Regions from separate parts of the Streptomyces sp. WY228 genome, predicted to be linked through region 1. Evidence: predicted binding sites of a transcription regulator. Region 1 holds the regulator's gene; the other holds the start of a gene.
The links. The regulator HrcA, encoded in region 1, represses chaperone genes, less so after heat shock. The targets are predictions, from matches to a motif close to TTNGCACTCNGNNNNNCNGAGTGCNAA.
Positions count from the first base shown of each region.

Region 2: the regulator HrcA is predicted to act here: its motif matches at 7,599-7,625, upstream of groES (co-chaperone GroES).

Region 1 covers NZ_CP079114.1:2,437,802-2,449,834, forward strand. Annotated here, with positions in the region: gene KV381_RS10590 (nitronate monooxygenase) at 1-573, opposite strand, end outside; gene dnaJ (molecular chaperone DnaJ) at 706-1,848, opposite strand; gene hrcA (heat-inducible transcriptional repressor HrcA) at 1,849-2,865, opposite strand; gene KV381_RS10605 (MBL fold metallo-hydrolase) at 3,040-3,768, shown strand; gene KV381_RS10610 (DUF3097 domain-containing protein) at 3,845-4,663, shown strand; gene KV381_RS10615 (ABC transporter substrate-binding protein) at 4,830-7,706, shown strand; gene hemW (radical SAM family heme chaperone HemW) at 7,734-8,975, opposite strand; gene KV381_RS10625 (SMP-30/gluconolactonase/LRE family protein) at 9,137-10,033, shown strand; gene KV381_RS10630 (carboxylesterase family protein) at 10,074-11,816, opposite strand; gene KV381_RS10635 (long-chain fatty acid--CoA ligase) at 11,813-12,033, opposite strand, start outside.
Region 2 covers NZ_CP079114.1:5,216,335-5,228,367, forward strand. Annotated here, with positions in the region: gene tsaD (tRNA (adenosine(37)-N6)-threonylcarbamoyltransferase complex transferase subunit TsaD) at 1-1,032, shown strand, start outside; gene KV381_RS22995 (hypothetical protein) at 1,029-1,301, shown strand; gene KV381_RS23000 (TetR/AcrR family transcriptional regulator) at 1,324-2,043, opposite strand; gene KV381_RS23005 (MFS transporter) at 2,173-3,636, shown strand; gene KV381_RS23010 (VOC family protein) at 3,753-4,217, shown strand; gene KV381_RS23015 (hypothetical protein) at 4,265-5,038, shown strand; gene KV381_RS23020 (methyltransferase domain-containing protein) at 5,253-6,476, opposite strand; gene KV381_RS23025 (polysaccharide deacetylase family protein) at 6,609-7,532, shown strand; gene groES (co-chaperone GroES) at 7,783-8,091, shown strand; gene groL (chaperonin GroEL) at 8,189-9,814, shown strand; gene KV381_RS23040 (hydroxyacid dehydrogenase) at 9,896-10,882, opposite strand; gene KV381_RS23045 (carbohydrate ABC transporter permease) at 10,909-11,751, opposite strand; gene KV381_RS23050 (carbohydrate ABC transporter permease) at 11,748-12,033, opposite strand, start outside.

The DNA.
Region 1 (12,033 bases):
CTGGTCGAGCTGCGGGTCGTCACGGTGGGTGGACTGGTGGCCGCCCGCTTCGACGCCCTGGACGCAGACGGTGTCGGCGCCCGCCCACTGGGCGCCCTGGGCCTCCTCGGCCGAGGTGACCGTGACGACGGTGTGCGTGCCGACGCGGGCGAAGGCGTCGAGGATGTCGCGGGTGGGGCAGCCGAAGGTGAAGGAGACCACCGGGACCGGGTCCTCCAGCAGGATCGCGACCTTGGCCTCGTAGCCGTCGTCGCCGCTGCTGTCCGGGTCACCGAGCGGGGTCTCGTACCAGGTGGCCTCGCCGGCGAGCTGGTGGCGGTAGACCTCGACGGCGCTGGGGTCGGCGAGGGCGGGCTGCGGCATGAAGAGGTTGACGCCGAACGGTCCGCCGGTGAGCCGGCGCAGCTGTTTGATCTCGTTGTACATCCCGTCCGCCGTCTTGTACCCGGCGGCCAGGAATCCGAGCCCGCCGGCTTCGGCGACGGCGGCGGCGAGCTGAGGTCCGGACGCGCCGCCCGCCATGGGGGCCTGCACGATCGGATACCGGCAGAGATCGGTCAACTCGGAGGACATGAGCGCATCGTGCCACGTTCCGTGCACGGGGCCGAATCAGCCAGCCTGCGGCCTGACCGGTTCTCCCGCCCTACGCCGCACCGCCCGCCGGTAGGGAACCGGCGGGCGGTGCGGTGAAAGGCAGAAAGCGGTTCAGCGGCCGTTGAACGCGTCCTTCAGACGGGAGAAGAGGCCCTGCTGACCTGGCTGGAATTGGCCCAAGGGCCGTTCCTCGCCGCGGAGCTTGGAGAGCTCGCGCAGCAGCCGTTCCTGCTCGGGGTCGAGCTTGGAGGGGGTCATCACCTCGACGTGCACGATGAGGTCGCCCCGGCCGCCGCCGCGCAGATGCGTGATCCCGCGCCCGTGCAGGGGAACGGACTGGCCGGACTGGGTGCCGGGCCGGATGTCGATCTCCTCCAGGCCGTCCAGCGTCTCCAGCGGGCACTTGGTGCCGAGGGCCGCGGCCGTCATGGGGATGGTGACCGTGCAGTGCAGATCGTCGCCGCGCCGCTGGAAGACGGCGTGCGGCAGCTCGTGGATCTCCACGTACAGATCGCCGGGCGGGCCGCCGCCGGGGCCGACCTCGCCCTCTCCGGCGAGCTGGATACGGGTGCCGTTGTCGACGCCCGCCGGGATCTTGACCGTGAGCGTGCGCCGCGAGCGGATGCGGCCGTCGCCGGCGCACTCCGGGCAGGGGGTGGGCACGACCGTGCCGAAGCCCTGGCACTGCGGGCAGGGCCGCGAGGTCATGACCTGGCCGAGGAAGGACCGGGTGACCTGCGAGACCTCGCCGCGGCCGCGACACATGTCACAGGTCTGGGCGGAGGTGCCGGGGGCCGCGCCCTCGCCGCTGCACGTGTTGCAGACGACGGCCGTGTCGACCTGGATGTCCTTGGTGGTGCCGAAGGCCGCCTCGTTGAGGTCGATCTCCAGCCGGATCATGGCGTCCTGGCCGCGCCGGGTGCGCGAGCGGGGCCCGCGCTGCGCGGCGTTGCCGAAGAACGCGTCCATGATGTCGGAGAAGTTGCCGAAGCCGCCGGCTCCGAAACCGCCCGCGCCACCGCCGCCTCCGCCGTTCGCGGAGAGCGGGTCGCCGCCGAGGTCGTAGACCTGCTTCTTCTGCGGGTCCGAGAGCACCTCGTAAGCGGCGTTGATCTCCTTGAACCGCTCCTGGGTCTTCGGGTCCGGGTTGACATCCGGGTGCAGCTCGCGGGCGAGCCGACGGAATGCCTTCTTGATCTCGTCCTGAGATGCGTCGCGGCGCACGCCGAGTACGGCGTAGTAGTCCGTGGCCACTTACGACTCCGCCAGGATCTGTCCGACGTAACGTGCCACTGCGCGTACCGCTCCCATCGTTCCGGGGTAGTCCATGCGGGTCGGTCCGACCACGCCGAGTTTGGCGACTGCCTCGTCGCCCGAACCGTAGCCGACCGCGACGACGGACGTGGAGTTGAGCCCCTCGTGGGCGTTCTCGTGCCCGATCCGTACGGTCATGCCGGAGTCCGTGGCCTCACCGAGCAGCTTCAGCAGGACGACCTGTTCCTCCAGTGCTTCCAGCACCGGCCGGATCATCACCGGGAAGTCGTGTCCGAAGCGGGTGAGGTTGGAGGTGCCGCCGATCATAAGCCGCTCCTCCGTCTCCTCGACCAGGGTTTCGAGGAGGGTGGAAAGGACGGTGGAGACCGTCCCCCGGTCCTCGCTGTCGAAGGATTCCGGCAGTTCCTGCACCAAGCGCGGGACATCCGCGAAGCGGCGTCCGACGACCCGGCTGTTGAGCCGGGCCCGCAGATCCGCGAGCGATGCCTCGCCGAACGGCGCAGGGCAGTCGATCATACGCTGTTCGACCCGGCCGGTGTCCGTGATCAGGACGAGCATCAGCCGGGCGGGCGCGAGCGACAGCAGCTCCACGTGCCGCACCGTCGAGCGGGTCAGCGAGGGGTACTGCACGACGGCGACCTGCCGGGTCAGCTGCGCGAGCAGCCGCACCGTCCGGCCGACCACGTCGTCGAGGTCGACCGCGCCGTCGAGGAAGTTCTGGATGGCCCGGCGCTCGGGCGAGGACAGCGGCTTGACGCCCGCGAGCTTGTCGACGAAGAGGCGGTACCCCTTGTCGGTGGGAATGCGCCCCGCGCTCGTGTGCGGCTGGGCGATGAAGCCCTCGTCCTCCAGCACCGCCATGTCGTTGCGGACGGTGGCCGGGGAGACCCCCAGCCGGTGCCGCTCGGTGAGCGCCTTGGAGCCGACGGGCTCCTCGGTGCCGACATAGTCCTGGACGATGGCGCGCAGCACTTCGAGTCTGCGTTCGCTGAGCATCGCGCACACCTCCAGCTGTGTTTCTCCGGATCTCTCCGGTGTCCGGCTGGCACTCGGTACGTACGAGTGCCAGCGATCCCGTCGTCAGTGTACGGGGGTGGGGTGGGGCCGGGGCAAGGGCGACCGGCCGCCCCACCACGGGACCGCGCAGGTCGCTGCCGATAGCGTCCTGGTATGGACGTCGCTTGGGAAGACTTCGGCTGGGAGCGGTTGGGCAACGGTGTCGGCCGGCGGCGGCTCCCGGGCTGGGACGCCACCGTCGCGCTGGTCGCCGGTGCGCAGGGGGTGCTGCTGTACGACACCGGCTCGACGCTGCGCGAGGGCGTCGAGCTGCGCCGGCAGGCCGAGGCGCTGCTCGGCCGCAGGGTGACGCATATCGCACTGAGCCACCCCCATTTCGACCATGTACTGGGCACGGCGGCGTTCGCCGGGGTGCGGGTGTACGGCTCGGCGGGGCTGGCCGCCCTGCTGCGGGACGGAGAGCAGGGGCTGTACGGCGACGCGGTGCGCCACGGCGTGCCCGAGGACGAGGCGGCCCGGTCGGCGGACACGCTGGTGGTCCCGCACCACGAGGTGGACGGGGAGCAGGTGCTCGATCTGGGCGGCGGCCGCCGGGTGCTGCTGGCCGATCTGGGCCCCGCCCACAGCGGCCATGACCTCGCGGTGCTGGTGCCGGGCTCGGACGGTGGGCCTCCGGTGGTGCTCTGCGGCGATCTGGTCGAGGAGTCGGGCGATCCGCAGGCGGGCCCGGACGCGGTGCCCGCGCGCTGGCCGGCCGCGCTGGAGCGGCTGCTGGAGCTGGGCGGCGAGGACGCGCTGTACGTACCGGGGCACGGGGCGGTGGTGGACGCGGCGTTCGTCCGGAAGCAACGGGCGGCGCTGGCGGAGCGGTTCGCGGTGTGAGGATCCCCGCGGTGGCGTGCGGATCTTCGTGGCGGCGTGAGGTTCTTCACGGCGGCGGGCCGATTATCGTCGGGCCATGCGCAGCTACCAGCCGGACCTGACCCCGCCGTGGAAGCGGTCCGCCCCCGTGCCCGAGGTGCCCGCCGAACCCGATCTGGTCGTGGAGGAGGTCGCCACCGGCTTCTGCGGGGCGGTGATCCGCTGCGAGAAGACGGCGCAGGGTCCGACGGTGACCCTGGAGGACCGGTTCGGCAAGCACCGGGTGTTCCCGATGGAGCCGCGCGGCTTCCTGCTGGAGGGCAAGGTCGTCACGCTGGTGCGCCCGGGCCCCGGCGGCCCCGTGCGCACCACCCGTACGGCTTCCGGTTCGGTGGCGGTGCCCGGGGCGCGGGCCCGGGTGGCGCGGGCCGGGCGGATCTATGTGGAGGGCCGGCACGACGCGGAGCTGGTGGAGCGGGTGTGGGGCGACGACCTGCGGATCGAGGGCGTGGTCGTGGAGTACCTGGAGGGTGTCGACGACCTGCCGGCGATCGTCGGGGAGTTCGGGCCGGGGCCGGACGCCCGGCTGGGGGTGCTGGTGGACCATCTGGTGCCCGGCTCCAAGGAGTCCCGGATCGCCGATCGGGTGACCGGCGACCATGTGCTGGTGGTGGGGCATCCGTACATCGACGTGTGGGAGGCGGTGAAGCCGTCCTCGGTGGGGATCGACGCCTGGCCGGTGGTGCCGAGGGGGCAGGACTGGAAGACGGGTGTGTGCCGGGCGCTGGGGTGGCCGGAGAACACCGGGGCGGCCTGGCAGCACATTCTGTCGAAGGTCCGCAGCTACAAGGACCTGGAGCCCCAACTCCTGGGCCGGGTAGAGGAATTGATCGATTTCGTCACCCTTCCGGACTGATGTCCCCGGGCTGAGGCCCGTCCGTCCCGGACGATCATGTGCCGATCCCTGGGAATGCCTGCGCCCCACACGCACCATCGGTTAGTGAGAGGGAAGAACGGGCAGGCGGTTCACGGACCGACGGTTCGAGGGAGCCGCGGGGTCCACGGGGGAAGGACACGGGGCGATGGCGCGCGAGGTCTGGCGGGACAGTGCGGACAACGAGGCGGCCTCGGCCGTCTTCCATCTGATGCAGCAGCTGATCGACCGGTACCGGGTCAACCGGCCGGTGATGCCGCTCGTGGTGGCCCAGGCGGCGGACGCCGCGGCCGGACCGGAGATCGACGCCCGCGTGGAGCGGGTCGTCCACCAGGTGCACCGGGCCAACGAGTTGCGCCGGGTGCCGGTGCGGCTGCTGGACGGCGAGGGCGCCACTCCGTACGAGGCGGCGCTCGACATGGTGCGCACGCTCTCCGAGAAGCCCTGGGAGACCCGCGAGAACACCCAGTACAAGACCTTCTCCTTTCCCCGCTCCCGGCTGCTCGGGGCGATCGAGCAGGCCACCGCGACGGTGGTCGAGCAGTCGCACGGCAACACCTCCGAGGTGCGCGAGGAAAGGATTCTGGAGCAGCTGAGCCGGCTGCGCTGGCGGTCCGGCCGGCCGCGCCGGGGCAGCCGGTGGGAGTCGCTGCGGGAGTCGGTGCGGCCCGAGACGTTCGTCGGCGCGCTCTTCATCGCGCTGCTCAGCGTGCTGCTCGGCGAGATCGACTGGCTGCTGACGGCCCTGGTGGCGGCCGTCGCGCTGCTCGGGCTCGCCGTGGTGGGCCTGGCGAGCCGGGCCGCGCCGCCGCTGCTGTGGCTGCGCCGGGCCAGCCGCTGGTTCGCCACCACCTCGTCGCTGGCCGCGTCCAGCACCGGCTATCCGTCGGACGGCTGGTCGTGGTTCTCGCCTAGCGGTTCCTGGCGGGTGATCCGGGCGCGGGCGGCGGCGGTGGCGGAGCGGGTGGCGGACGCGGGGGCGGGCGACGAGTACGCGCGCCAGTTCCATCTGGAGCTGCGGGTGCAGGCGCTGCTGGAGGACCTGCGGCACAACTACCGCCCGCACTCCCTGGACTGGCGGCGCGGCAAGCGCACGGTCCCGCCGGTGGTGTTCCTGCCCCGGGCCACCCAGGACAACGGCGGCATCCTGCTGATCAACGCGATCAACAACGTACGGTCGCGGCGCAGCGAGGTCGATCCGCTGCTGCTGCTCGCCTCGCTGCCGGCCTCCGAGATCATGCGGCACACCCCGCCGCTGCCCCCGGAGCGGCCGGGTCCGGGGGCGCCGAGCGGTTCCTCCGGGGCCCGGGCCCGCTACGAACGGTGGGTCGACGATCTGAGCCTGGGCCAGTCGCCGGTGGCCGCGGCGACGCTGGCGTGGGTGCTGCTGCTGCCGCTGTCGACGGAGAAGCTGACGCACGAGCACGCGCACGCGCAGCTGGTCACCCACCGGGTGCGGCGGACCTGGGCGTGGTGGGTGATGTCGCGGGCGAGCATCGCGGTGGTCGTCGTGGGCTCGCTGCTGGGGGCGTTCCTGTGGGCCGGGCACTGGCGCGATACGTACTGCCACGGTCCGCTGACCGACCGGAACACGGACGCGATCTGGGCCGGTGAGGGGGACGACCGGGAGTGCGTGGGGGTGGCGACCGCGCCCGAGGTGCTCTTCGCGCGGGGCAACGACCTGGAGCTGAACGGGGCGGGCAAGGGCATCACCTTCGAGCGGATCGAGCAGGAGATACGCGCCGAGAACGCCGACATCGCACCGGGCGACGCGTATGTGACGGTCGTGTACGCCGGTCCGCTGACCGCCACGGGCAAGGACCGGGAGGCGACCCGCAAGGGCCTGGAGGAGCTGACCGGCGTCTACCTCCAGCAGCGGGCGGTGAACAAGACCGTGGGCCGGTCGGTGAAGCTGCGGGTGCTGACCGCCAACGGCGGCGAGGACATGCTGCGGCAGCTCACCGCCGTACGGAAGATCATCGAGGTGGCCCGGCGGGATCCGTCGGTGGTCGGGGTGGTCGGCCTGGGCCGCAACACCTACGAGAGCGACGACGCGACGCGGCTGCTGCGCGATGCGGGGCTGCCGCTGGTGAACACGACGAACTCCAGCGGCGACCTGCCCCGCCGGTTCCCCAACTACTTCGGCCTCGCGGCGACGGACGAGGAGCAGACGTACGCGCTGGGGCTGGTCGCCCGGCAGGTCGCGAAGGAGCTGGACCGCCCGCACGCGATCGTGCTGTCGCGCGGGGACCACAACGGCGACCTGGACCGGTACACCGCCGAGCAGCGGGCCGCGGGCAAGGAGATGCTGCGGACGTCGGGCTTCTCGCTGGGCCGGGACGTGAGCTACGACCTCGCGGGCGGGGCGAGCCTGAACGCCCCGCTGACCACCATCTGCCAGGCCGAGCGGGTGCCGGACGCGCTGTACTTCGCGGGGCGGGTCGAGGACGTGCCCACACTGATGGCGGGCCTGTCGGGCACCACCGGGTGCTCGGACCGGCGGATGACGGTGTTCACCGGGGACGATCTGACGAAGGGCACCTTCGACGACAGCACGTCGATCGCGGCCAACGTCACGCTCTACCACAGCTCCCTCGCCCCGCTGGACCGCGGAAAGAACCTCGGCTTCTACGGCGACGCGTACCGCACGCTGCGGGCGCTGCACCCGGAGGGGGAGGTCGCCGCACTGGTCTCGGGGCGTCCGGCGTACGAGGACGAGCTGTTCGCCAGCGGGCAGACCGTCATCTCCTACAGCGCGACGGCCGCGCTGTACGACGCCGCGGCCCGCGGCGACCAGCGCCGGAGCGCGGCGGAGACCTGGGCGACGCTGCACACGGTGGACCTCAACAACATGCCCACGGGGACGATCTCGTTCAGCCGGGCGAAGTCCTCGGTCTCGGACAACGTGCACGGTCTCAACATCGTCAAGGTGGTCCGGCCGGGGCCGAGCGCCGAGCGGACCCTGGTGTGCGGCAAGCCGGCCGGGGTCGCGCCGCCGCTGACGGCGAAGGACTGCAAGCCGTGAGCGTGCCCGTGAAGTCTTCTCCGGGTGTCAGTCGACCAGGTCGCGGACGACGGCGTCGGCGAGGAGCCGCCCGCGCAGGGTGAGGACCGCGCGGCCCTTCCCGTACGGTTCCGGGTCCAGCAGGCCGTCGGTCAGGGCGCGGCGGGAGGCGGCGAGGCCGTCGGGTTTCAGGAGGTCGAGCGGGCAGCCCTCGCGCAGCCGCAGCTCCAGCAGGATCCGCTCGACCCGGCGGTCCTCGTCGGCGAGAATCTCGCGGCCCGCGCCGGGCGAGCGGCCCTCGGAGAGCGCCTGGGCGTACGCGCCGGGGTGCTTCACGTTCCACCAGCGCACACCGCCGACGTGGCTGTGCGCCCCGGGGCCCGCGCCCCACCAGTCGGCGCCGCGCCAGTACAGCTCGTTGTGGAGGCAGCGGCCGGCCTCGGTGGTGGCCCAGTTGGAGACCTCGTACCAGTCGAAACCGGCGGCGGCGAAGGCCTCGTCCGCGATGAGATAGCGGTCGGCGTGCGCGTCGTCGTCGGTCATCGGGATCTCGCCGCGCCGGATGCGGCGGGCGAGCTGGGTGCCCTCCTCGACGATCAGGGCGTACGCGGAGACATGGTCGGGGCCCGCGCCGATCGCGGCGTCCAGGGTGGCCCGCCAGTCGTCGTCGGACTCGCCGGGGGTGCCGTAGATCAGGTCCAGGTTGACGTGGTCGAAGCCCGCCGCGCGCGCCTCGGCGACGCAGGCCTCGGGGCGGCCGGGGGTGTGGGTGCGGTCGAGGATCTTCAGGACGTGCTGCTTGGCGCTCTGCATGCCGAAGGAGACCCGGTTGAAGCCGCCCTCGCGCAGGGCTTCGAGGTAGGCCGGATCGACGGACTCCGGATTGGCCTCGGTGGTGATCTCGGCGTCCTCGGCGAGCCCGAACTCCTCCCTGATCGATGCCAGCATCCGTACGAGGTCGGCGGCGGGCAGCAGGGTGGGCGTGCCGCCGCCGACGAAGACCGTACGGACCGGGCGCGGGTCGTCGCCGAGGACCTTGCGGGCCTGGCGGACCTCCTCGATCAGATGGGCGGCGTAGTTGTCGCGGGAGGCCAGCGCTCCGCCGGAGCCGCGCAGCTCGGTGGCGGTGTAGGTGTTGAAGTCGCAGTAGCCGCAGCGGGTGGCGCAGTACGGCACGTGCAGATAGAAGCCGAGCGGGCGGTCGGCTGCGCCTTCCAGGGCATGGTGGGGCAGCGCCCCGTGGTCGGGCACGGGCTCACCATCGGGCAGTACGGAAGGCATACCGTCCATTGTCGCTCGCCGCCGGAGCTTCCCGGACCGGGCCGGGCCGGGGCCTCCTGCCGAGGGTCCGGGCCCGGCGGCGTGCTGTTGGTCGGATTCGTTCGTGGGAGCCGGTGAACGATGGGCGATCGCCCATGGCCCGCACGCCGCCTTTCGGCGAGAGTGCGGACATGACGGACACCGGATGGACCCCGATCGGCGCCCCGGGCGCGTTCTACGAGTGCCCCCGCTGGCACGAGGGCGTGTGGTGGGTGTCCGACTTCTACGCCGACCGCATCGTGACCGTGGCCGGGGACGGCCGGACGATCACCGTCCTCGGCCTGGACGGCGACCACCCCGGCGGCCTCGGCTGGCTGCCCGGCGGGGCGCTCCTCTTCGTCGCGATGCGGGGGCGGAAGGTCATGCGGCGCGAACCGGACGGCAGCCTCGTCGTGCACGCCCATCTGGCCCCGTACGGCGAGGGCCCGGCCAACGACATGCTCGTCCTGCCGGACGGAACCGCCTTCGTGGGCTGCTTCGGCTTCGACCTGAACGCCGGCGAGCACCCTCGTACCGCCGCGCTGCTCCGCGTCCTGCCCGACGGAACGGTACGGGTCGCCGCCGAGGAGCTCGTCTTCCCCAACGCGGCCGTCCTCACCGACCACGGCAGGACCCTGGTCGTCGGGGAGACCTTCGCCGCCCGCCACACCGCTTTCACCCTCACGCCCGACGGCCTGCTCACCGAGCGCCGCACCTGGGCTCAGGTCGCTCCCTCGCCGGCCCTGGCCCCGACCGGCCGGATGATCGCGGAGCTCCGGTACGCGCCCGACGGGTGCGCCGTCGACGGCTCGGGCGACCTGTGGGTCGCCGACGCCCTCCACGGGCGTGTCGTCAGGGTCCGGGAGGGCGAGGGAATCGTCGAACAGCTCGACCTGCCCGACGGGCTCGGCGCCTTCGCCTGCGGCCTCGGCGGCGACGACGGCCGGACACTCCTCGTCTGCGCGGCGCCCGACTTCGACCCCCGCGCCCGGGCCGCCGCCCGCGACTCCGTCCTGCTGACCACGCGCGTCCGCGTACCGGCGGCCTGAACGGCGACCGCCGCCGGGTGTCTCCCGGCGGCGGTCGCCGTCACCGCTCCCCGTCGTCGGTGAGGGTGGCGGCCACGGCTTCCCCGAAGGCCCGGGAGCCCGCCGCGGTGGGGTGGAGCGGGAAGCCGTCGCGCAGGGAGAGGGCGCTCTGGATGTACCGGTCCTCCTGGGGTGCGCACGCGTCGTGGCCCGCGCCGATCCCCGCCGTGTCGGTGTAGAGCGCCCCGTGGCGGGCCGCCGCCTCGCGCAGGACGGTGCCGAGCCGGTCGATCCGGGCCTGGATGTAGTCGGCGTCGCGGCCCCAGTACGGCTGGGCGGGGACGGGTGCGGGTGGGAGGGGTGTGCGGGACTCAGCCCCACATGCGCAGTTCCTCGTTCCGCGGAGCGTGGACGGTACGGGGGCGTCGGCTCCGAAGGTCCGCACGGGCCGGGTGCCGTTCCAGGCTTCCCAGCCGGGGTCCCCGTGGGTGGCGAAGGCGGTCCACGCGGTGTGCATGGCCACGGCGAGGTCGCGCGGTGCCGCGTCACCGGCGAGGAGGCGGCTGTCCTCGGTGTGCAGCGTGTCGAAGACGAAGCCGATCTCCAGGGCGTGGCAGGCGCCGAGCCGCCCCACCGGCGAGGGCCACGCGAACTCGTAGACGTAGGTGCGGCCCGGTCGGCCGGTCCGGGCGTCGGCGAGCCGGTTGACCGGGGCCCTGAGCATCCGGTCGGTGGCCATGGCTCCGAGGATCTCGCCGGGCGGCGCGTCCGGCCGGGCGGCCCGGTAGATGCCCGGGGCCCGCAAGGGGGCCCGGTTCCTCAGTGTGGCGGCCCACAGGGCGCCGCGCCCGATCCGGTCGGCGAGGCCGCTGGGCACGAACCACAGCCGGTGCTCGTGGGTGTTGCTGCCCAGGAGGAGATCGATGCCGTCGGTGGCGCCCGCCGCGAACGCGTCGGCGGGCGCGGTGGGAAGGACGTCGCCGTCGATGACGGGGTGGAAGCCACGGCTGCCGGTCAGGGGGTTGCCGCCGGAGGTCGCGGTGCGCTGCGCGGCGAGCAGCCGTGCGGGATCGATGCGGGCGAAGGCCGCGGCGGTGGCATCGACGCCGAGGTGCCCGGCCATGGCCCCGGTGGTGCGCGACGCCCGGGCGGGCGGCAGTGCGGTGGGGGCTCCGCTCTGGAGGACGGCCCGGTGGAACAGCCCGGTGGCGTGGGGGCTCGTCAGCAGAGCGGCGATGCTGGTGGCCCCCGCGGACTCGCCGAAGACCGTGACGTTGCCGGGGTCGCCGCCGAAGGCACGGATGTTGTCGCGGACCCAGGCCAGCGCGGCGAGCTGGTCGCGCAGTCCGAGGTTGGCGGGGGCGTCGGGGAAGACGCCGAAGCCCTCGATGCCGAGCCGGTAGTTGAGGGAGACCAGCACCACCCCGTCGCGGGCGAAGGCCCTTCCGTCGTAGACGGGGACGGCGGAGGAACCGTTGCGCAGCGATCCGCCGTGGATCCACACCATGACGGCCCGCTGCCCCTCGTCCGGGGCAGGCGTCCAGACGTTGAGGTTGAGGCAGGCGTCGCCGGGGATGTCGGGGTCGGGCAGGAGTGCGTCCAGCGGGGCCGCGTAGGGGTTCTTGGGGGCGGTGGGCCCGAACGCGGTCGCGTCGCGGACCCCCTGCCACTCCGGGGCGGGTACGGGTGCCCGGAAGCGGAGGGGACCGACGGGCGCGGCCGCGTACGGTATGCCTCGAAAGACGGTGACGCCGTCCTCGGCCGAGCCGCGGACCGTGCCGGAACGGGTGTCGACGAGAGTCATGCGCACGTCTCCCGGAGCTCCCGCTTGAGGACCTTGCCGCTGGGGCCGAGCGGCAGCGAGCCGAGCACGCGCACGATCCGGGGGTACTTGTGCCGCCCGAGGCGCTCCCTGGCCCACTCGACGAGTTCGTCGGGGTGCAGCCGCGCCCCGGGGCGTGCGACCACGGCGGCGCAGATCTCCTCCCCCCTGACCTCGTCGGGCAGCCCCACCACGCTGA
Region 2 (12,033 bases), 2.8 Mb from region 1:
ACGACCCTGCTCGCCGACGCCGTCGCCTCCAGCGTCGACACCCACGCCCGCTTCGGCGGCGTCGTCCCGGAGATCGCCTCCCGCGCCCATCTGGAGGCGATGGTCCCCACCATCGAGCGCGCCCTGAAGCAGGCGGGCGTCAGCGCCCGCGACCTCGACGGCATCGCCGTCACCTCCGGGCCCGGGCTCGCCGGCGCCCTGCTCGTCGGCGTCTCGGCCGCGAAGGCGTACGCGTACGCGCTCGGCAAGCCGCTCTACGGGGTCAACCACCTCGCCTCGCACATCTGCGTCGACCAGCTGGAGCACGGCCCGCTGCCCGAGCCGACGATGGCCCTGCTGGTCAGCGGCGGGCACTCGTCCCTGCTCCTGGCCCCCGACATCACCAGCGACGTCCGCCCGCTCGGCGCGACGATCGACGACGCGGCGGGCGAGGCCTTCGACAAGATCGCCCGGGTGCTGAACCTGGGCTTCCCCGGCGGCCCGGTCATCGACCGGCTGGCGAAGGAGGGCGACCCGAAGTCCATCGCCTTCCCGCGCGGTCTGACCGGCCCGCGCGACGCCCCGTACGACTTCTCCTTCTCCGGCCTCAAGACGTCGGTGGCGCGCTGGATCGAGGCGAAGCGCGCGGCGGGCGAGGAGGTGCCGGTACGGGATGTGGCGGCGTCCTTCCAGGAGGCCGTGGTGGACGTGCTCACCCGCAAGGCGGTCCGGGCCTGCAAGGACGAGGGCGTCGACCACCTGATGATCGGCGGCGGCGTCGCGGCCAACTCCCGGCTGCGCGCCCTGGCCCAGGAGCGCTGCGAGCGGGCCGGCGTCCGGCTGCGGGTGCCGCGCCCCGGGCTCTGCACGGACAACGGGGCGATGGTCGCGGCGCTCGGCGCGGAGATGGTCGCCCGCAACCGCCGCCCCTCCGACCTGGAGCTGTCGGCGGACTCCTCGCTGCCGGTGACGGAGCCGCACGTTCCGGGGACCGCGCACGCGCACGACCACGATCACGTGCACGAGATCAGCAAGGACAACCTGTACTCATGAGCGGCGACGCGACCATCGTCCTGATGTGGGAGGCCCGGGCCGTGGAGGGCCGGGGCTGCGAGCTGCTGGAGTGGGCCCGCGCCCGGACCGCCGAGCTGGCCCGCGACCCCCACCGCCGCGAACTGCTGCGCGCCCCGCAGGACCGGGTGCTGGTGATGACGTGGTGGCAGGACGCCTCGTACGCCGACGACCTGCCCGAACTCCCCGAGCCCGACGCCGCCCTGATCACCCGCCCGGTGCACCGCTGGCGCTTCGAGGCGGTGGGCTGAGCGGCGGGGCCCGCCGGGAGCCTCAGGCCCCCGCGCCCCGGGTTCCGCGCCGGATCAGGCCGTCCACGATCGCGTCCAGCTCCTCGACGGTCTCGTAGTCGGCGGCGTACTCCCGCCAGCGGTCCTTGACCCCGGTGAGCCGGGGCAGCTCCGCCGCGTCCTCCTCGGTGATCATCTCCGGGAAGAACTCCCGGCGCGAGGGGTTCTCCGCCCGGCGGGCCGCCGCCCTGCGGAAGACCAGGTCGCCGTAGACGTAACTCCAGATCGTCCGGTACGCCCGCACCGAGCGGGCCGGTGAGAGGCCGCAGGCGAGCGCGCAGTCGACGATCTCCTCCACCATCCACAGGGCGTTGCGGTCGGTCAGCTCGCCCAGCGCCAGGACGTCCAGCACCCAGGGGATCCGGCCGATGATGTCGTGCATGTGCGCGGCCACCGCCACGATCCGCTCGCGCGGGTCCTCGGGAAGCTCCGGGCGCGGGAACGCCGCCGCGGTGCCGGACAGGGTGAGCATCAGCAGCTCGTCCTTGTCCTGCACGTAGTGGTAGAGCGCCATCGGCGTACTGCCCAGCTCCTTCGCCACCCGCCGCATGGACAGGGCGGCCACGCCCTCCTCCTCGACGATGCGGCGCGCGGTGGCGACCATCACGTCCGGGTCCAGCCGCCGGGGCCGCCCCACGGGCCGCCCGGACGCCCCGGTCTTCTTCTTCGCGGGCTTCTTCTCGGTCTTCTCGCTGCCTGACACCTGGGCATTCTCCCCTTACGGCTCCCTCGGCGTACCGGCGCGTCTATTTTCTATACGTGTATGGTAATTCTCGATCGAGGGGCACGTCGAGAAACACGCCGAGAAACACATCGTGGGGAAGGGGACGTCATGGGCGGGACGACGAAGGAACCGGGCGCGGGGGAGCGGCCCGCGCGATGGCTGCTGGTGGTGGCGCTCACCGTGCAGTTCCTGGTGTCGCTGGACATGTCCGTGGTGAACGTCGCGCTGCCCGACATCCGCAGCGACCTCGGCTTCGGCGGTGACGGGCTGCTGTGGGTCGTGAACGCCTACGCCCTCGCCTTCGGCGGACTCCTCATGCTCGGCGGCCGGCTCGCCGACCTGGCGGGCCCCCGCCGCGTCCTGACGGCGGGTCTGGTCCTGTTCGGACTGGCCAGCCTGGCGGGCGGGCTCGCCTGGTCGCCCGGTTCGCTGGTGGCGGCGCGCGCGGTGCAGGGCGTCGGCGCGGCGGCCCTCGCCCCGGTGGCGTTCGCCCTGATCACCCTCGCCTTCCCGGCCGGGCCCGCCCGGTCCAGGGCGCTCGGACTGTGGGGCATGGCGGGCGCGGCGGGCGGCGCGGTCGGGGTGCTGGCGGGCGGCGTGCTCACCGACGCGACCGGCTGGCGGTCCGTGATGCTGGTCAACGTGCCGATCGTCGCCTTCGCGCTGGCCGCCGCCGCGCGCACCGGCTCCGTCGGCGGGCAGCGTCGGACCGGGGCCCGGCTGGACGTGGCCGGGGCGCTGCTGGCCACGGCCGGGACGACGCTGCTGGTCCTCGGACTGGTGCGGACCTCGGACCACGGCTGGACCTCGGCGACCACGCTCGCCTCCCTCGGCGCGGCGGTCGTCCTGCTGGCCGCCTTCGTCGCCGTCGAACTGCGGACCGCCTCCCCGCTGCTCCGGCCCGGCCTGCTGAAGGGGCGGCCGGTGCTGACCGCGAACCTGTTCTGTCTGCTGCTCGCCTCGGCCCAGTTCGGCGCGTTCTACTTCGTCTCGCTCTACATGCAGCTGGTCCTCGGATTCGGGCCGACCGCCGCCGGGTTCGCGTTCCTGCCCTTCTGCGTGGGCGTCGTCGCGGGCTCGGTCCTCGCCACCCGGGCGGTGGCCGCGCTCGGCATCCGGCGGCTGATGACGGTGGGCGCGACGCTGGCCGCGCTCGGGATGGGCTGGTTCGCGGCGACCGCCACGGTCGACGGCGGCTTCCTCGTCTCCATCCTCGGCCCGTCGCTGGTCTGCTCCTTCGGCATCGGCCTGTGCTTCGTCCCGCTCGGCACGGCCGCCACGACCGATGTCGCACCCGGCGAGACCGGCATGGCCTCCGGGCTGCTCAACAGCTCGCGGCAGGTCGGCGGCTCGCTCGGCCTCGCGGTCCTGGTCACCATCGCCGCCCGGGTCACCGGCGGCTCCACCGGCCCCACCGAGCTGTCCTCGGGGTACGCGGCCGCCTTCTGGGCCGCCGCGGGCCTGCTGGCGGCGGCCGCGCTGGCGGCGTACGTCCTGCTGCCGGCGGAGCGCCGGACCGGGGTCGCGGGCCCGGCGGCCGTGGAGCCGGACAGCGGCGCGGCCGCCCGCTGAGCCCGTACGGGTACGGGGCCGGGCGGGTCCGATGAGTTCGGGCGGCGGGCCGGGTCTACCTTCCACGACGTCCGGACCGCCCGGTCCGGACGGGTGGACGGCCCGAGGAGTGGACCATGCAGAAGATCACCCCCTGTCTCTGGTACGACGGCCAGGCCAAGGAGGCGGCCGAGCACTACGTCGCGATCTTCGGCGGCGATTCCCGGATCGGGGACATCACCTATTACGGCGAAGAGGCCCCCGACAAGACGGGTTCCGTGCTCACCGTCGACTTCCGGCTCGCGGGCCAGGACTTCATCGGGCTCAACGGCGGGCCGCAGTTCCCGTTCACCGAGGCGATCTCGCTCTCCGTCGACTGCGCCGACCAGGCCGAGGTCGACCGGTTCTGGGCGGCGCTCTCCGAGGGCGGCGAGGAAGGACCGTGCGGCTGGGTCAAGGACAAGTTCGGCGTCTCCTGGCAGGTCGTCCCGAACGAGCTGCAACGGCTGGTCACCGGCCCGGACAAGGAGCGGGCGCAGCGTGTCGTCAAGGCCATGCTCGGCATGGGCAAGCTGGACGTCCAGGCGCTGCGCGACGCCTGACCGCACCGCGTCGGTGGTGATCGCGGCGCGTCGGTAATGTTCTGCGCATGCCACGCCGTGCCCCGCTGCCGCCCCCTCCGCCGCCCGTCGAGATCCGCACCTGGCCCGACCGCGAGGCGATGCTCGCCGACCGGGCGGTGGTCCTGGGCGAGCTGGTGAAGATGCATGTGGGGCCGGGGCGGCTCGGGCTGCTGTGGATGTGGGCGGCGCTCGCCGCGATCGGCTGGAGCCTGGTGGGCACCGGGATCGTCATGTTCGAGCAGGCGATCGACCTGGTCGACTTCGTCAGTGTCATCGGCGGCATCGTCAGCCTGGTCATCGGCGCGGCGGTCCTGATCCCGGCCGTCGCCTTCCTCTGCCTCGGCGTCTCCCGCGACCGGAAGGTCCGCACGCTGCTCACCGCCTGGGGCGCGCTGGCGCGCGACCCGGAGCGCGACCGGCGGCTGCGGATGCCCGAGATGAGCCTCATCTGGCTGCTGCTGTCGTTCGGCCTGGGCGCGGTGGGGCTGGCCCTGTGCGTCATCGGGCCCGCGAGCGCCCGGCCCGGCCGGGACACGTACGGGCTCGTCGCCCTGGTGGTGGGCGTCGGCATGGTCGCCTGGCTGACCGCGCTGATCGGCGCGGTCACGGCCCTGGCGCACCGCCGCTGGGTGGTGGGCGTCCTGATGGGCACCGGGGGCGGCGGGGGCGGTGGAGGCACGGGGGCCGGGACCGGGGGCGGTGCGGGGGCCGGGGACGGGGCCGTACGGCCGTCGGCCGCGCCGGAGTCCGGGCCCGTGCGCCCGCCCTATGTCCGCACCGGCGGGCCCGGTCACCGCTGATCCAGCCCGTCCGGCACTTGAGGACGGAACCCTTCGCCTGGTGGGCGAGCCCCTTACGGGCCCCGTGGCAGGGGAGACCCTTGTCCGCACCCGGGACGTGCTCGACGGTTCCGTCCTCAAACGCCGGACGGGCTGGGTGGGCCCGCGGGACGGGCTGGGTGGGTCCGCGGGACGGGCTGGGTGGGTTTGCCGGACGGCGGTCGCAGCGACCGGCTTACCCCAGCGGGTGCCCGAGCAGCATCGTCGGAGCCCCCGCCACCCGGGTCAGGAACACCGTCACCGCGTTCGGTCCGGCGAGCTTCATCCGGCGGCGCAGCTCCTCCGGCTCGACCGCCGAACCGCGCTTCTTGACGGTCAGCACGCCGACCTCCCGCTGCCGCAGCAGCGCCTTCAGCCTCTTCATGTTGAAGGGCAGCTGATCGGTGATCTCGTACCCGGAGACGTACGGGGAGGAGTACGGCTCGTCGCTCGTGACGTACGCGATCGTCTCGTCCACCAGCCGCCCGCCGCACCGCTCCACGATGTCGGCGACCAGATGGGCCCGGATCACCGCGCCGTCCGGCTCGTACAGATAGCGCCCGACCGGGCCCACGGGCGGGGCGGGCAGCGGGGCCGGGGCGGTCAGGGTCGCCCCGGAGGGCAGCAGCGTGGCCCGGAACGCACCGGGCGCGAAGCCCTCCCCGTACCAGAGCACCGCCTCCTTCACGTCGCCGCCGTCCGAGATCCACTCGGCCTCCGCCTCCGGGCCGATCGCCTCGTGCGGGATGCCGGGGGCGATCTTCAGCGCCGCCCTCGGGGCCTTCAGCGCGGCGGCCGTCGCCCAGGACAGTGGCGGTGAGTACGCCTCCGGATCGAAGATCCTGCCGCGTCCGCCGCGCCGGGCCGGGTCCACGAAGACCGCGTCGTACGGGGCGGTGTCGATCTCCGTGACATCGGCGCACCGCACCTCGACCAGCCCGGCAAGGCCGAGCGCCTCGGCGTTGGCGCGGGCCACCTCGGCGGTCAGCGGGTCGCGGTCCACGGCCAGTACGGAGATACCGGCGCGGGCCAGCGCGATGGCGTCGCCGCCGATGCCGCAGCACAGATCGGCCACGCTCCGCACGCCGAGCCCGGCGAACCGGGCGGCGCGGTGGGCGGCGACCGAGGTGCGGGTGGCCTGCTCGACGCCGTTGGGCGTGAAGTACATCCGGTACGCGTCCTCGGCCCCGAACTTCGCCACCGCCCGCTGCCGCAGCCGGGCCTGCCCGAGCGCCGCCGAGACCAGCTCCGCCGGATGCGTGCGGCGCAGCCGGGTCGCGGTGGCCAGCTCGTCGGCGGGGTCGTGGTCGCGCAGCCCGGCCAGCAGCTGCTCGCCCTCGGGGGTGCGCAGTGCGGCGAAGGCGGCGCGCGCGGGGTCGTCGGACGGGGCGGCGGGGGTCGATGCGTTCACCCGGTCCATTGTGGCCGGTGCGCGGGTGTGGGCCGGCCGGGGGACGGGGCCGGTCCGCTCGCGGTGTCGGGGCCGGAGACGGGCCGACGGCTGGCAGGATGCGGCGCCATGCAGCTAGTACGACAAAACGAAAAATCAGCCATGAAGCGGCACAGATCCGGCGTCGTCGTGCTGGCGGCCCTGCTGGCCGCCGCCGTCGCCTCCGGGTGCGCGGCGGAGACGGGCGGCAGCGGCACGGGAGCCCCCGGCGGACCCGCGAAACCCGCCGCCGGCCAGCAAGGCGAGGCCGCCCCGCAGGCCGGGCCCGCCCGCGCCCTCGACACGTACGCCGAGGCGCTCCGGAAGAAGCAGGCCGCACGGGCCGTCGCCGCGAAGAAGTGGGGCCTCGCCAAGACCCCGCTCGCGGCCCCCGAGCCGCCGAGGACGAAGCCGGCCATCACCACCCGCAAGGGCTTCGAGGTCCGGGACGACAAGGGGCTGCCGCCCGTCTTCACCACCGTCCCCACCAAGGAGAAGATCGTCTTCCTGACGATGGACGACGGGGCGGAGAAGGACCCCGAGCTGCTGCGGATGATGACCGAACTCTCCATCCCGTACAGCGCGTTCCTCAGCGACTACGTCACCAACGACGACTACGGCTACTTCAAGAAGATGCAGCAGCGCGGGGTGACCATCAGCAACCACACCCTCAACCACCGCTATCTGCCCGGCCTCTCCTACGCCGAGCAGAAGCGGGAGATCTGCGGCCAGCAGGAGAAGATCCTCAAGCACTACGGGAAGCGGCCGACCCTCTTCCGCCCGCCCTACGGCAACTACAACCGCGACACCCTCGTCATCGCCAAGTCCTGCGGGATCACCGCCGTACCGCTGTGGTCCTCCGAGGCCTTCCCCGACCACATGGAGTGGCGCGAGTGGGACCGGGACCTGCACCCCGGCGACATCGTCCTCACCCACTTCCGGGGCAAGGGCGACTGGAAGGGCTCGATGCCCGACATGATCCGCCGGGTCATGAAGACCATCACGGACAAGGGGTATGCGGTGGCGAAGCTGGAGGACTACGTCTGACCGGAGCCCTTTCCCGCACTCCGGCCCCTGATCGAGCCGTGATCGAGACGGCGCGAGGGTGGTGAATTGGCACTCCGCTTGACCGAGTGCTAATCGCGGTCATAGTCTCGGGTCTGGCACTCCCCCCTGGAGAGTGCCAGCACCACCTTTGCGCGACAGGGCAGGTCCGGCACCCGCGACGACGGATCGGTCTGGTCGCCGCCCACAGACTGTTAAACCCCGTGAGATCTCCGAAGGGGGAGACCGGATCGTGTCGACCACCAGCTCCAAGGTTGCGATCAAGCCGCTCGAGGACCGCATTGTGGTCCAGCCGCTCGACGCCGAGCAGACCACGGCTTCCGGCCTGGTCATTCCGGACACCGCGAAGGAGAAGCCCCAGGAGGGCGTCGTCCTCGCCGTGGGCCCGGGCCGCTTCGAGAACGGCGAGCGGCTTCCGCTCGACGTCAAGACCGGCGACGTCGTCCTGTACAGCAAGTACGGCGGCACCGAGGTGAAGTACAGCGGCGAGGAGTACCTCGTCCTCTCGGCCCGCGACGTCCTCGCGATCGTCGAGAAGTAATTCACCCACGTTTGCTTGTGTTCTGCGCCCCTGGCCCCCTGCGAGATAACTAGCCGGGCGGCGAGGGGCGCAGTTCATTTTGAGAGGGATACAGCCCATGGCGAAGATTCTGAAGTTCGACGAGGACGCCCGTCGCGCCCTTGAGCGCGGCGTCAACAAGCTTGCCGACACGGTCAAGGTGACGATCGGCCCCAAGGGCCGCAACGTCGTCATCGACAAGAAGTTCGGCGCTCCCACCATCACCAACGACGGTGTCACCATCGCGCGCGAGGTCGAGCTCGACGACCCGTACGAGAACCTCGGTGCCCAGCTCGTCAAGGAGGTGGCGACCAAGACCAACGACGTAGCGGGTGACGGCACCACCACCGCGACCGTCCTGGCCCAGGCGCTCGTCCGCGAGGGCCTGCGCAACGTCGCCGCCGGCGCCTCCCCGGCCGCCCTGAAGAAGGGCATCGACGCCGCGGTCAAGGCCGTGTCCGAGGAGCTCCTCGCCACCGCCCGCCCGATCGACGACAAGTCCGACATCGCCGCCGTGGCCGCGCTCTCCGCGCAGGACACCCAGGTCGGCGAGCTCATCGCGGACGCGATGGACAAGGTCGGCAAGGACGGTGTCATCACCGTCGAGGAGTCCAACACCTTCGGTCTGGACCTGGAGTTCACCGAGGGCATGGCCTTCGACAAGGGCTACCTGTCCCCGTACATGGTGTCCGACCAGGAGCGTATGGAGGCCGTCCTCGACGACCCGTACATCCTGATCCACCAGGGCAAGATCGGCTCCATCCAGGAGCTGCTGCCGCTCCTGGAGAAGGTCATCCAGGCCGGCGCCTCCAAGCCGCTCCTGATCATCGCCGAGGACGTCGAGGGCGAGGCGCTCTCCACCCTCGTCGTCAACAAGATCCGTGGCACCTTCAACGCCGTCGCGGTGAAGGCCCCGGGCTTCGGCGACCGCCGCAAGGCCATGCTCGGCGACATCGCCACCCTCACCGGTGCGACCGTCATCGCCGAGGAGGTCGGCCTCAAGCTCGACCAGGCCGGTCTGGACGTGCTCGGCACCGCCCGCCGCGTCACCGTCTCCAAGGACGACACGACCATCGTCGACGGCGGTGGCAACACCGAGGACGTCAAGGGCCGCGTCAACCAGATCAAGGCCGAGATCGAGTCCACGGACTCCGACTGGGACCGCGAGAAGCTCCAGGAGCGCCTCGCGAAGCTGGCCGGCGGCGTGTGCGTGATCCGGGTCGGCGCCGCCACCGAGGTGGAGCTCAAGGAGAAGAAGCACCGCCTCGAGGACGCCATCTCCGCCACCCGCGCCGCGGTCGAGGAGGGCATCGTCTCCGGCGGTGGCTCCGCCATCGTCCACGCCGTGAAGGTCCTGGAGGGCAACCTCGGCAAGACCGGCGACGAGGCCACCGGTGTCGCGGTCGTCCGCCGCGCCGCCGTCGAGCCGCTGCGCTGGATCGCCGAGAACGCCGGCCTGGAGGGTTACGTCATCACCTCCAAGGTCTCCGAGCTCGACAAGGGCCAGGGCTTCAACGCCGCCACCGGCGAGTACGGCGACCTGGTCAAGGCCGGCGTCATCGACCCGGTCAAGGTCACCCGCTCCGCCCTGGAGAACGCCGCGTCCATCGCGTCGCTGCTGCTCACGACCGAGACCCTGGTCGTCGAGAAGCCGGCCGAGGAAGAGGCCGACGCCGGTCACGGCGGCCACGGCCACTCCCACTAGTACGGCCCCGTACCTTCCGGTACGGCCGAGGCCCGGTACCCCCGTCGCGGGGGCACCGGGCCTCGGTGCGTTCCGGGCGGCCTACGCCCTGCGCGCCAGGTCGTCCGGGGTGACCGGATCCGCGAACGGCAGCCCGCTCGCGTACCGCGCCACCTCGTCCAGCGCGCAGTCCGCCAGCCGGTGGATCTCGTCGCCCAGCGAACCCGCGACATGCGGTGTCAGCAGCACGTTCGGCAGGTCGTACAGCGGGGATCCGGGCGGTGGAACCTCCGGGTCCGTCACATCGAGGACCGCGTTCAGCCGCCCCGACACCAGCTCCGGCAGCAGCGCGTCCTCGTCGATCAGCGAACCGCGCGAGGTGTTGATCAGCGTCGTCCCGTCCGCCATCGCCGCGAGCTGGGCGGCGCCGATCAGATGCCGGGTCGCGGGCAGCTCCGGCGCGTGGACCGAGACGATCCGGCTCCGGGCGCAGAGCTCGTCCAGGCCCGCCTTCGCCGCGCCGAGCCGCGCCGCCGCCCCCGCGTCCACGTACGGGTCGAAGAGCAGCACGTCCAGGTCGAACGGGCGCAGCAGCTCGATCACCCGGCGGCCGATCCGCGAGGCGCCCACGATGCCCACGCACCGCCGGTAGTTGCCGTGCCCCGCCAGCTCCGCCCGCCAGTCGTGCGGGGCGCGCAGCTGCCGGTAGCGGTGGGCGGCGGGCAGCACGTTCTTCCCGGCGAACAGGATCGCGGCCAGCGTGTACTCCGCGACCGGCAGCGCGTTGGCCCCGGCCGCCGAGGCGACCCGGACGCCCCGCTCCCAGCAGGCCGGGGTGATGTGGTGCTTGACGCTTCCCGCCGCGTGGACGACGGCCCGCAGCCGGGGCGCGGCGGCGAGGACGCCGGCGGTCAGCGGGGGCGCGCCCCAGCAGGTGATGAGCAGTTCCGCCTCGGCGAGCGCGGCCGCCACCTCGGGTTCCGGGTCGGTCAGCCGGTGCGCGACGAGCGCCGGGTCGGTGTCCACGAGCGCGGTGAGCCGGTCCCGTTGTACGGGGGTGAAGAGGCGGTCCGCGATGCCGGGGCCCATGGCGAGGAGGGCGGTGGGGGTGGGGGTCACTTGAGGCTCCCTGCGGTCAGGCCCGCCTTCCAGTGCCGCTGGAGCAGGACGAAGGCGATGATCAGCGGCGTGACGGCGAGGAGCGAGCCGGTCACGACCATCGGGTAGAACGTCGGGTCGGCGTTGGCGTTGCTGTGCCAGTTGTAGAGGCCCAGGCTCAGCGGATAGAGGTCCTTGTCCGAGAGCATCACCAGCGGGAGGAAGAAGTTGTTCCAGATCGCGGTGAACTGGAAGAGGAACACGGTCACGAACCCCGGCATCACCATCCGCAGGCCGACCGACCAGAAGGTGCGCAGCTCACCGGCCCCGTCGATCCGGGCGGCCTCCAGGACCTCGTCGGGTATGTAGCCCGCGCTGAAGATCCGGGACAGATACACGCCGAACGGGTTGACCAGGGCCGGGATCAGCACCGCCCAGTAGGTGTTGACGGTGCCGGTCTCGACCGCCAGCAGATACAGCGGCAGGGAGAGGGCGGTGGAGGGCAGCAGCACACCCAGCAGCACCAGGGCGAACAGCTTCTCCTTGCCCCGGAAGCGGTACTTGTCGAAGGCGTACCCGGCGGCGACGCTGACCAGCGAGCAGCCGAGCGCCCCGAGGCCCGCGTACAGCAGCGAGTTGCCGTACCACCGGAAGTAGATGCCGTCCTGGTAGGACGTCAGCTCGGAGAGGTTGTGCCCGAGGTCGAAGCCCTCGAAGGAGAAGACATCGCCGCCCAGCAGGTTCCCGGCGTCCTTGGTGGCCGCCGTCAGCAGCCAGATCAGCGGGAACAGCGTGTACACGGCGGCGATCAGCAGAACGACGTTGACCGTCGTCTTCGACAGCCATCGGCCGGAGGTCATCGGCGTGCCTCCTTCCTGCGGTTGGCGAAGCGTGTGACGACGAAGGACAGGACGGCGGCGACCAGGGCGATCAGGACGGACGCGGCGGCGGCGAGACCGTAGTCGTTGCGCTCGAAGGCGGCGCTGTACGCGTACATGTTCGGGGTCCAGGTGCTGGTCACCGCCGAGCCCGAGCCACGGCTGAGGATCAGCGGTTCGGTGAACAGCTGGAGCGAACCGATGATCGTGAAGAGCAGGACCATCACCAGCGACGAGCGGATCAGGGGGAGTTTGACCGAGAAG